Regions from separate parts of the Thalassotalea ganghwensis genome, predicted to be linked through region 1. Evidence: predicted binding sites of a transcription regulator. Region 1 holds the regulator's gene; each other region holds the start of a gene.
What was found. Region 1 encodes FliA, which starts transcription of late flagellar genes. Its sites were predicted from a motif close to CTAAAGNTNNNNNNNNNNNNGCCGATA; they were not measured.
Positions count from the first base shown of each region.

Region 2: a site for FliA is predicted at 1,267-1,293, ahead of ACSLUH_RS12340 (flagellar protein MotY). Genes of this name have one in related genera too.
Region 3: a site for FliA is predicted at 2,052-2,078, ahead of pomA (flagellar motor protein PomA). Genes of this name have one in related genera too.
Region 4: a site for FliA is predicted at 1,408-1,434, ahead of ACSLUH_RS15210 (VC2046/SO_2500 family protein). Genes of this name have one in related genera too.

Region 1 covers NZ_JBQRUM010000001.1:287,616-290,817, reverse strand. The annotation lists gene ACSLUH_RS01285 (protein phosphatase CheZ) at 1-507, opposite strand, end outside; gene cheY (chemotaxis response regulator CheY) at 534-917, opposite strand; gene ACSLUH_RS01275 (RNA polymerase sigma factor FliA) at 963-1,682, opposite strand; gene ACSLUH_RS01270 (MinD/ParA family ATP-binding protein) at 1,707-2,573, opposite strand; gene flhF (flagellar biosynthesis GTPase FlhF) at 2,600-3,202, opposite strand, start outside.
Region 2 covers NZ_JBQRUM010000011.1:60,103-63,304, forward strand. The annotation lists gene ACSLUH_RS12330 (hypothetical protein) at 1-263, shown strand, start outside; gene rnt (ribonuclease T) at 300-947, opposite strand; gene ACSLUH_RS12340 (flagellar protein MotY) at 1,328-2,194, shown strand; gene ACSLUH_RS12345 (sensor histidine kinase) at 2,346-3,202, shown strand, end outside.
Region 3 covers NZ_JBQRUM010000015.1:8,205-11,406, reverse strand. The annotation lists gene thiI (tRNA uracil 4-sulfurtransferase ThiI) at 1-67, opposite strand, end outside; gene ACSLUH_RS14440 (flagellar motor protein MotB) at 193-1,161, opposite strand; gene pomA (flagellar motor protein PomA) at 1,174-1,938, opposite strand; gene xseB (exodeoxyribonuclease VII small subunit) at 2,222-2,476, shown strand; gene ispA ((2E,6E)-farnesyl diphosphate synthase) at 2,473-3,202, shown strand, end outside.
Region 4 covers NZ_JBQRUM010000016.1:68,629-71,830, reverse strand. The annotation lists gene rlmA (23S rRNA (guanine(745)-N(1))-methyltransferase) at 1-432, opposite strand, end outside; gene xthA (exodeoxyribonuclease III) at 463-1,269, opposite strand; gene ACSLUH_RS15210 (VC2046/SO_2500 family protein) at 1,466-1,981, shown strand; gene ACSLUH_RS15205 (YchJ family protein) at 2,231-2,725, opposite strand; gene ACSLUH_RS15200 (hypothetical protein) at 2,794-3,202, opposite strand, start outside.

The sequences.
Region 1 (3,202 bases):
GAAATCTTGCGCCATTAACACATCTGTCATTAGCGCATGCATATGAGCGGTTTCTTTTTCTGTGGTTTTCAGTAGAACATCGATATCAAGACATAATGCCTTGAATTCCGATAACTCAAGCTTGTTGTGCATGAGTTTTTGCCACAAAGGATTTACAGTTTTAATTTGATCTTGTATCGAATCAACGACAGGAAATATCGATTCAACAGCGTCCATGGTTTTATTAGCCGCATCTTCAGTACGGCTGATAACGTAATTTAGTCTTTCCTTGGCATCAGGTATGTCTGCATTGGCGAGATCATTCAACCTTGAATCGAGCTGAAAATTCATCAAGGAGTCATGAAGTTGGCGCGTTAACTTGCCTATTTCAGCGAATAACTCAGAGTTAATTGGGTTTTGAATTTCAGCAATTAATTTATCTGCTTTATCTTGCTCGCCAGTCTCAAGATACTCGACTAGTAATTTAGCCTGTTCCAACGAAACATGGGCAGTCTTACTTTTACTCATTCAACGTCCTTAGGTAACAAATGGAATTAACCTAAGCGTTCAAATATCTTGTCGAGCTTAGTCTTCAATGTCGCAGCAGTAAATGGTTTAACAATATACCCGTTCACACCTGCTTGCGCTGCCATAACAATTTGCTCTTTTTTGGCTTCAGCGGTAACCATCAACACAGGAATGTGAGCCAAATTAGCATCAGCTCTTATCGCCTTTAATAAATCAATCCCTTGCATTCCTGGCATGTTCCAATCAGTCACGACAAAGTCAAAATCACCACCTTGAAGCATTGGTAAAGCAGTACTACCATCGTCAGCCTCTGAGATATTGGTAAAACCTAAGTCACGCAACAAATTTTTCACGATACGTCTCATTGTTGAAAAATCATCAACAACAAGTACTTTCATATTTTTATCCAAGGCACCCTCCGGGGATATAGTTCTTAATTCTATAATATATTGTAATCAACTTTGCCAAGATTGCATACGTGCTTTTAAGCGATGTAATGCTTGACTGTGAATTTGGCTAACCCTTGACTCGCTAACATCAAGAACTTGTCCTATTTCACGCAAGTTCAACTCTTCATCATAATACAATGACAGTACTAAAGCTTCTCGTTCGGGTAAAGTAGAAATACATTCACTTAGCGATTTTTTAAAGACAACCTGTTCAATGTTTTGATATGGATCATGATTATTATCATCCTCTAACTGAACTATCGCATCTTCACTTACACCAAGGTCTTCGATTCCTATAATTTTACCCGTACTAACTTCATTAAGAATATGATGGTACTCATTTAGCGAAATATCAAGTTTTTCAGCAACTTCAATATCAGTAACATCTCTACCAAGCTCTGCCTCTAATGCTTTTATTGCTTCACTGACCATACGACTATTTTTATGGACCGAGCGGGGAGTCCAATCACCACGGCGTATTTCGTCAAGCATGGCACCACGAATGCGAATACCGGCAAAGGTTTCGAAACTTGCCCCTTTGCTATGATCAAAATTATTGGCAGCTTCTAAAAGTCCGATCATGCCTGATTGGATTAAGTCATCCACGATAACACTTGAAGGAAGGCGAGCCAGCAGATGATAAGCAATGCGTTTGACCAAAACCGTATGTTGCTCAATTAAGCTCGTTTTATTGATGTGTTCGCTGTAAGCATTGTTTTTGACCACGTTCGCCCACCACCTATTAACGGATTAATTCTCTAGCAACTGCTCAATGAAAAACTCTAAGTGCCCAGAAGCTTGATGTGGAATCGGCCATTTTGCCACTTTACTGGCCAATAATTTAAATGCTTTTGAGGCCGGTGAATCAGGAAACGCTTCAACAATCGCTTGCTGCTTGCGTACTGACTTTCGAATATTATCGTCATATGGGATCACACCAACCAACTCCAGTGCGACATCAAGAAATCGCTCACTTACTGTCGATAACTTGCCAAACAGCTGTTGCCCTTCTTTTGGGCTTCTTACCATATTAGCAACCACTTTAAACTTGAATATATCGTGGTCTCGGCTTAATAATTTCATTAACGCATAACAATCGGTAATTGATGTTGGTTCATCACAAACTACTAATAAAACATCTTGTGCTGCTCGTGCGAAACTCAACACCATATCTGAAATGCCTGCTGCAGTATCAACGATTAAGACATCAAATTCGGTTTTCATATCACTGAAGGCTCGAATCAACCCTGCATGTTCAGAATGGGTTAAATCAACCATCGATTGAGTACCTGACGTTGCGGGAATAATTTTTATTCCCGCTGGGCCTTCAATAATAATATCGTCTAATTCACACTCACCCGATAACACATGTGATAAGTTACGCTGAACTCTTAAGCCTAACATGACATCACAATTGGCTAGCCCTAAATCGGCATCCAAAACCAATACGCGTTTACCTAATTGCGCTAGTGCAATTGATGTATTAAGCGAAACATTGGTTTTACCAACGCCTCCTTTTCCCCCTGAAACCGCAATGACTTTAACTTGATTATTATGTTTTACAGAACCTTGATTAGCATCTTGCATTTTTCGTAAGCCACTCGCTTGGTCTATCATCTAAATTTTTTCTCTTGTTATCAGTATTACACAATTGCTGCAGAAGTCATTGACATTGGACGTGAAATGTGTCGGCTATGATATTTTTCAGCCATTCGTTCTGCAAGAGTAACCAACTTTTCAGCATTTGCAACTTTAATATCTTCTGGCACACGCTGACCGTCTGTAAGATAACCGATAGGTAAGTTATTTTGAATAGCTGTATCGATAATTTCGCCAACACTTAAACTCTCGTCGAGTTTAGTAAAGATGCAGCCTGCAAGTGGTATTTTCTTAAAACGTTGAACATTTTCTTGCATGACTCGTTGTTGTGCATTGGCAGCCAACACTAAGTAATTACGAATATTCACTCGAGAGTTGCCGACTAAAGTCGCTAGGTGCTCCGCCAAACGCATATCTCTCTGCCCCATGCCGGCAGTATCTATTAACACGAGTTTTTTATTTGAAAATTCATGAAGTAAACCATCAAGTGCATTGCTATCTTTGGCCATTTTCACCTGACAACCGATAATTTTTCCATACGTGGACAACTGCTCAAATCCACCAATTCGATAACTATCCGTAGAAATCATTACCACGTTATCGCTACCGTGAATTTGTGCAAAGCGTGCTGCTAACTTAGCAATCGT
Region 2 (3,202 bases), on a different contig from region 1:
TTTTTTATGGGGCAGGCTGTATTACTTTAGTAACACGCTCTGCAGCACGTCGCAAAGACCGTCGAATAGAAGGCAAGCGTTATCCGTTGCCTGAAATACTTTATGAATATCTGCCATACGGTTATGGGGCCTTAGCCATCTTTATTGTCATTGTCACTGAAAATCCATATTTTCAATTTGCCTCTATGGTTATTTGCGTTATTGCTTTAAGAAATTTAATATTCCGTCACAATAATCGTGTCAAACGTAATCGGAAACTTTAAATCATAGAATAAATAGTGTTGTCGTTTTAGTAATGGTCAACGCAATGGCCACCCACCTAAGGTTTTCCACCGATTAACGATGTAGCAAAATAGCTCCGCGGTTTTCTCTGTATCATAGAGTGCAGAGTGAGCTTCTTTGTTACTAAATTCAATGTCGGCTGCTTGACAAGCCTTTGCCAATACCGTTTGTCCTAACGCTAATCCAGCAAGAGTTGTAGTATCAAAACTTACAAATGGATGAAAAGGTGAGCGCTTAATTGAGCATCGTTCTGTCGCTGCATTTACAAAACCTAAATCAAATGACGCGTTGTGGGCTACCATAACTGCTCGTTGGCAACCCGCCGCTTTCATTTTTTTTCTAATTAATTTAAATATGCTTTTCAAGGCTTCTTCTTCGCTAACCGCCGATCTTAATGGATGAAAAGGATCTATGCCGGTAAACTCTAAAGCTGCTTTTTCTATGTTGGCACCTTCGAATGGCTCAATATGAAAATGAATGGTTTCATCAAGGGAAAATAGCCCTGTTTGCTCGTTAATCGATAGGGTTGTTGCAGCGATTTCGAGTAACGCATCTGTCGAGGAATTAAAGCCCGCCGTTTCTACGTCAACAACGACAGGAAAATATCCTCGAAATCGGTTAGCAAATAAACTTTCTTCTTTTTTAGGTACGCAAGCGTCAGACATAACCACCCAATTCTAAAACGATAAAAGAGATATTATCGCAGAAAGTTAATGCGAAAACTCGTCTAGATTAAAAAATTTTAAGGATGTTTATTAATTAAATATTTGTTGGTTGCTTTTTGAGCCTTTGATTAACGGCGGTTAACTTTTTTAGTTTGTCCGCAACAAGCTCTTGAGGGGCATACTTCTAATTCGATACCAAATGATTGCGGTAAAATTTCTTATCAAAAAATTATTTTAGGTAGTGTGCCAAGAGATTATCATGTATTTATCAATGCCATTGCTTTTAATGTGGTAAATCTACATAATCGATAAAAAACTTCTAAAGTTTTGCGCTTTAGTGTCGATATTAATGTTGTAGCCAATAACGAAACTAGATTCTCATGCAAAAACTATTATTATTCGTTTTATCTGTTAGTTATTTTAGCGCAGCCAATGCTGGCATTCGTCAATATCAAGCAGATCTCGATACATCTCAGTGGCAATTAGTTGATAACTCTCGGTTGGAGTGCACGTTGGCACATCCGATTCCCAATTACGGCTTGGCAAAATTTTCGAGTAAAGCAAACCGAAACATTAATATGGAGTTTGAACTTGAAATGTTAAGGTTGCCAGACAATTATTCATTAGCTGAAGTTCGTTCAGTCGCTCCTAAATGGAAGCCAGGAGAAAGAGGGTACACCATCGCCGATATGAAGTTGCACAAGCAGTTTTCACCTGATTTACCTAAAAAAGTTGCATGGACAATGCTCAATGAGTTAGAGCAAGGAATGAGCCCAACGTTTTACTACGATGATTGGTATAGCGATAATGACAAAATTTCAGTTGGCCTCTCAAGTGCGAGTTTTAAGAAAGCATATAAGAGTTTTGTTAGCTGCGTTGGAAATTTACTTAACTTCAATTTTGAAGATATTGCTTATACGGTGTTGAACTATCAATTTAATAGTGATGAATTGACCAAAGCATCACAACGTAAAATGGCGATGATAACGGAATATCTAAGCTTAGATTCAGAGTTGGATTTAGTGTTGGTAGACGCGTTTACTGATAGTTATGGTGGTAGAAGCTTAAACCAAAAAATATCAAATCAACGTGCTGAAAAAATTAAAGAGTACTTTATCGCTAGTGGGATTGACCCTTCGCGAATTGCAGCAACAGGTTACGGTGAGAAACGCCATGTCGCATCAAATGATACCGTTTTAGGAAGAGCAAAAAACCGACGTGTAGTGATCAGAATGGAACAACCATGATCTAATTAAAGATATTAATTATGTAAATTTAAAGCTACACTTGTACAAATGTGTGGCTTTTTTTTGTATCAAAGTTTTATTTAATCTTTTTTTATAATTAGTGTATAACATGTAAATTACAAATTATTGACAAAAAATAAGTGATTTACCGTTGGCAGTTTCATTTACTCGCATAAAAGCCGTATTTTCGTTGTTTAAGTTAACGAATTTATTAGTGATTTTTATTATTAATAGTATTACTGCTGTGCTGATTTCTTTTTATCGTCAAAACATGACTAATGGCAGTTTTGACGTTTTCGTCGATGAGTTAACTTTTTATTTTATTCTTTTAAATATTCTCGGTTTTAATATTGTATTTACCTATATTTACATTTCTCGAGGGGCTCATCAGCAATTACCTTTATATAAAATAGTTAATATTGGTTTGGGAGCTTTGTTATTAAGCTTACCTTTTGTACTGGTTATCTTTGATTGGGGAACATCAAACTTTATCCATTCACTTTATCTTTCTTTTCTCTATTTACTTGCTATCGTGTTGCCAGTTGTTTGGGCGATAATGCTGATTTTTTATATTAAACGCAGAGAAGCTCAACCTGAGTTTCAGTTACTAAAGCAACAAGTGGCTGAACAGTCGTTAGAGCGGGAAAAAATTGAATTGGAACTGCAATTATTGCAGGCGCAAATTGAACCTCACTTTTTCTTCAACACCTTGGCTAATTTGCATTGCTTGATCGATCAAGATTCAAAAAAAGCAAAAGTTTTACTGGAATCGTTGACGGAGTATTTGCGTTCAACTGTACCTGTTTACCGCCAAAAATTTATTGAGTTAGAACTAGAACTTCAAATGATCAAGCAGTACCTAAATATTCAATCGATTCGTTTTGGCGATAAATTAAGTTATCAAGTAATATGTGACGAAGATCTATATCCTTTACCTATACTGCCACTCTCACTATTAACTCTAGTAGAGAATGCGATTAAACATGGTATTGAAAAGAGTGCTAAAGA
Region 3 (3,202 bases), on a different contig from region 1:
TGAAACGTTTGCGCACAGGACGGCTTTTGATAGTGATTTCAGCTTGTAATTTAACGATAAACTTCATGTTAACAACGACCCAGTAAAATTTAGTGGCGCGGATTATACACAAGTTTGACTAAATTAGCTAAAGCAAATAGCCCATGTGCTCTAGCAGAACACATGGGCTATGATCATCTTTTGGTTCAATGGTTACTGGTTCTCAGTCGAACTATCAGCAGAGATTGAAATTGGTTGAGATTCCTTCGCCTTCCCCTGATTAATCGCAATTTCAACACGGCGATTACGCCTACGGTTAAGTGCATTGGTGTTAGGCACTAGTGGTCTGGTATCAGCGCGGCCAACAACCATCATCCGAGTAGGATCAAACCCTGAGACTTTAATAAGTTCATGAGCAATAGCAACCGCCCTTTTACTCGATAAATCCCAATTAGAACTATACAGCTCAGTATTTATCCCTTGATTATCGGTATTACCTGAAACTGTTACTTCTCCAGGAATAGTTGCCAGCAGCTCACCTATTTCCTGAATAATAGGTTTAAACTGAGGTTGTAAAAATGCTGAACCTGCGGCAAAGGAGCCATTTTCACGAATGCGAATAATCACTTGCTGACCAAGGGATTCTAATTCAATAGCGCCATCTTGAATTTGCTGTTCCATTTGCTCTGCGATTTTTTTCACCAGCTCATTTACTTGCTCTTGCGATGCCTGCTCTAGCTCGTCTTTTGCTTGTTGATTGGCTTGAGCGGATTGCTCATCAGCAGTACTTTGTGATTGACCACCGCGTTCTGTACCGCGCTGTTCCTGACGCCCCCCCGCCGAGGTTTCATCCCCCGCTTGGAACTCCAGCATTTGTTGAGTCATTTCGACGGTTTGTTGTTGAATCACTTCGATCGGCGTTGGTTCAGGTTTTCCAGGACGAAACTCTTGAGCAATAATGCTAGTTCCCTTAGGAATATCTTTAACTTCAATTTTATTTTGCACACCAAAAGCAAACTTCATTGACCCAGCAATTTGTTTAAATTTCAATACATCCATTTCAGAAAATGACAACAGCAGCACGAAAAAACACATTAATAGTGACATTAAATCCGCAAAAGTTCCCATCCATGGCGGCAAGCCTGGTGGTGGGCACTTACACTCTGGAGGATTACTAGCCATAATGCTTTATTCCTACTCTTCTGTCGTATTGACGACGCGCTTACCTTCGGCAATATAGTTTTTCAATAACCCTTCAATAACCCGCGGGTTTTGACCATCTTGAATACCTAACACGGCGTCTAAAATAAGCTCTTGATTTAGTTTTTCTTCAGCAAGTCTGAGTTTCAACTTATTGGCGATTGGAATCGCAATAATATTGGCTAAAAATGCACCGTACAACGTCGTTAATAACGCTACCGCCATTGCTGGGCCTATCGCTTTAGGGTCATCCATATTCGATAGCATGGCAACTAGACCAATTAGTGTACCAATCATCCCCATCGCAGGTGCTATTTCTGCTAATGACATCATCATACCGATACCGGTTTCATGACGCTCCGTAGTCAAATTAATATCTTTTTGCAAGGTCCCTCGCACAACATCGGCATCGTGTCCATCGACTAACATGTCGACGCCTTTTTGCATAAATGAATTAGAAATTTCTGCTTCTTCTAAAGCTAAAAACCCCCCTTTTCGAGCCGCATCAGCCATTTCAACTGATTTTTCAATAAGCTCTTCTGGTTGTTCAATTTTAAACATGAAAGCTTTTGCGATAACTTTTCCGATACCAAAAAACTGCCCCAAATTATAATTCGATAAGACAACAAATATTGAGCCACAAAATACGATCAAAATTGATTGGGTATCAATATACATATTGATATCGCCACCAAGCACCATCGCCATGACTACGAAACCGATGGCACCCAAAATTCCCAGAAGCGTAGCTAAATCCACGAAAAGTCTCCTAAATATATCGCGCTAAACACCTTGCCATTTGATAATACAATAACCTTAAAAGATGCGCGACTATTAAGCTCAATAAGAGCAAATTATTGTTCTTCTCTTATTATCGCCCAATATCTCAATAACTTAACTTAAATAGGCGAAAAAAATAAAAATATTTAGTATCATAGCAAGGTAAAATATCATTGGTAGGACATTGACCCAACTTAATGACTAAGTTAACTTTGCGCCCTACACTATTTATCATCAAGTTATTAACGTGCTGAAAGAGATTATGGCAAAAAAGAAGATTGAAAATTTGAGCTTTGAAGAATCCATCAGTGAACTTGAACAAATTGTTCATAACCTCGAAGCTGGTGAGCTTAGTCTTGAAGAAGCGATGAGTTTATTCGAGCGCGGTTTGTCTTTAAGCCATGCCAGCCAGCAAAAACTTCAACAAGCAGAGCAAAAGATCCAAATGTTGGTCAGTAAGAATGGCCAAACCCAACTTACCGATTTTGATTTGGATATCACTGAGAATAATTCGTGAGCAAACTACCCGAACTCGATTATTTGCAGCAGCATATTGACCGTTTTTTAAATCGCAAGCTCAATGAACTCGTCGTTAATGACGAAAAATTGTATGAAGCGATGCGCTACGGCTTATTAATTGGCGGTAAGCGAATGAGGCCCTATTTAGCTTATATTACTGGCAATGCGTTAAATGTTGCCTCACAAGATATTGATGCTATCGGCGCAGCGTTAGAGTGTATTCACGCCTACTCGTTATTGCATGATGATTTGCCTGCAATGGACGATGATGATTTAAGACGCGGTAAACCTACCTGTCACAAGGCATTTGATGAAGCGACAGCAATATTGGCTGGCGACAGTTTACAAACCTTTGCATTTGATATCCTTGCTAATCACAAATTTTCTGACTTTGGTCAAACCAAACAACTTGAATTAATAAGACAATTAGTTAAAGCCGCAGGTTACCAAGGCATGTGCGGTGGCCAAGCATTAGACCTAGCAGCAACAGATCGAGCAATTAGCATAGAACAACTTGAACACTTGCATTCGCTTAAAACCGGCGCACTGCTCGAAGCGAGTGTCTTGATGGTAGCAGAATGTGCTGAAAACGTTAGCGCCGCAGATAAACAACACCTTACAACCTTCGCTCGTTGTATTGGTATTGCCTATCAAGTACGAGATGACATTATTGATATTACCTCCAGTGAAGAAGAGTTAGGCAAGCCCAGCGGTTCAGATGTCG
Region 4 (3,202 bases), on a different contig from region 1:
AAAAGGGAGTTTAGATAGCGTTGCAACGCTAAAATGAATGTCAGTGTATTTTTTAGCCGCTTTCTTGATAGCTTCTTTGGCTATATCAACACCATAAACTATGTTTTTAACGTTTTTGAACTGATGGGTGTAATAACCTTCACCACAACCAGCATCAAGAACTTTAGTCGTTGATGAAAATTGATATTGCTCAAAAAGCGAAAGAATATGTTCAACGAGCGGTTGATAATAGCCTTTAGATAGAAAAGCCCTTCTTGCATTGACCATTGTCTTATTATCGCCAGGCTGTTTAGAGTGCTTAAGTTGCACAGGAAGTAAATTAACATAACCTTCTTTGGCAATGTCAAAACAATGCCTATTTATACACAGATAACTCGTATTGTGTTGTTGCAGAGACTCATTACACAAAGGGCAAATATAATAGTTTGTCATGATGTTTTTAAAGGGCCTAAAGCACTGATATTAATTAAAAGTAGACCATATTGGCGCATGATCTGAGGGTTTTTCTATTCCTCGCAATTCATAGTCAATATCAGATTCAACACACTGCTTAGCGAAATGGTGAGTGGCTAGTACAACATCTATTCGTAAGCCTCTATTGTCGTCGAATCCTCTAGAGCGATAATCAAACCATGAGTATTTATCCGTCACTTGGGGGTGTAATAAACGAAAAGTATCGGTAAAGCCCCATTCTAATAGGTTTGATAACCATGACCTTTCTTCAGGCTGAAAGCTACATTTACCTGTTTTTAACCATCTTTTACGATTTACTTCGCCAATACCTATATCTAAATCTATCGGTGAAATATTGATATCACCCATGATAATGATGTTGTCGGTCGGTGAATGATGAAGCTCTAGATAAGACATGAGATCTTGATAAAACTGTCGTTTATAAGGAAACTTTGTTTCATGATCAATATTTTCTCCTTGCGGAAAGTAGCCATTGAGCACGGTGAGCTTTTCACCCTTGCCATCAGTGGTTTCTACCATAATCATTCTGCGTTGAGATTCATCAGTATCCGTGGGAAATCCCTTAATTACTCTGTGCGCTTCTTTTTTACATAACATTGCAACACCGTAATGAGCTTTTTGACCATGATGGTAGACGTGGTAACCCATAGCTTCAACTTCCTTAATTGGAAATGCCTCATCGTGTACTTTTATCTCTTGTAAACCAATGATATCTGGTTGATGCTTATCAATTACCGCTTGTAGCTGGTGTAATCGGGCTCTTAACCCATTTATATTAAAAGAAATGACTTTCATATCAGGAGATTTATGTATAGAAAAATTAGTGAATATGTTAACACTTGAGCATTTAAAAAAAAGAATTTGTTCACTAATTATCGTTATTTTTTATCGCATTTGATGGATATTTAACCCGATTAAAAAAACAATATTTTTCTAATGTTTTTCGCACTTTGGTCGATAAGAGTTATGAAAAAGGTTATCGGATCATTTAATGCAGGTAGTAAACAAGGAAACACAACTATTAGTTGAAGAAAAGCAGCTTGGAACAACGCTTAACGAATGTGTGCACACTCAGCGACGTTCAGACTTTTCTTTATTATTGGCGATGCTAATTGATGATGTTTGTCAACACAGTCAATTTACGTTGCCAAAATCTGAATTAGTAAATTCAACCAGCGATGAAGCTCAATTAAGAAAGTATTTTTCCGTCCCCTCGGCACAACCGCTATCGATTTCATCTTTGGATGATTTAGCAACTTTTGGGCAAAGTGAGTTGGTTGAAAATAAGCAGTTGGCATCAATGAGACTTGAAAATGCTTTATTCCCTAAGGCGTTGTGTTTTAGAAACGATGCCAGCCATATATCGTCAGAGGTCATGAGTAATACCTCAATCCATTGTCAAAATGATTGCAAGCCTAAACAAAGACAGAGTTTTAATGCCAATGGGTGGTTAAAATCTTTGCAAGAAACTATTGTCAGAGCTCCTTTGATGGCAGTAAATGGCTAATAAACCTTAGCTCTGCATAATTAATGCATTTCTAACGCCTATTTTTACTTACTTCTGCGTTATATTGTCGTGAAATGACTGGCTATTCCTACAATAATACGCCTTGAGTTAAGTAAAAAGTAGCGCGTGAGAAAGTCACTGTAAGCTTAATATTTTGACTTTATTGTTTTCGTGCTATTTCTTATACAAAACTGAGGTTAATAACCTACTGTGCGATATACCAATAATTATTTTTTATCGCTGATTTGATTATTGAAGCATTGATGCGCAGCACTTTTTATACTTTTTACCGCTTTGACAAAAGCATCTATCGTTGCGATTGGGGGGAGTGATTGCTTCATGCTTTTCTATAATACCATCTAAATATCGCCACTTGTTATGCTCGACGATAAATCGTGAACATTCTTGCATTAAGTAACATTGTTTATCGTGAATATAATAAGCTTGGAACGTCACCGTTGGTGGAAATTTATTATCAAACTCAATAATTTTTTGTCGAGTCGCTTGAATAATATTTAATTGAATCCAAACTGTTTGGCTCGCCCACTCATGCAACTCTTCAATTTTATGTTCTCTTTGTTTGCAGCTAGCATAAGTATCAAATAGATATTGTCCATTTTGACTTGCATAAGCACTATAACGTGATCGCATAAGCTCTTCGGGTGTTTCAGGGCTATGAGCACCATTTAAAAACAAAGCACAGCAATCAACAAAATTTTTATTCTTGCCACAAAAACACAGCATTAGTAGAGAGCTTACCTATATATAAAAATAATCATTATGATAACACTTTGATATTCGTTATAGAATGATTAGTGCATGGCAGCGAACGTGTTTAAAATGACACACTTGCTACGCCCTGAACAAGCGCTTTCCTCAAGCTTTTTAATATCGCTATTTGATAATGTAGGGTCACATAAGATAATGGCCTGACAATGTCCTTGCCTTAACGCTTTAATGATATGCTCTAAAGTAATTGTCGCTTTTTGCGTATTGATGTTCAAAACATTGATACGTTGATTTTTCTGATCTTTTGCAATTTGTATCAGTACGTCTTGATGAGCATTAATAAATAACACCCACTTGCTTTCGTTATGAAATTGCTGACAAATTGAACGGTACTGTTGAACTAAATCTGATTCACATGTCAATGTAATGATATTCGCTGCTTGCGCTAACGACGCTTTCTTCATAGTGATGGAATTAAGCGGCTGTATTGGT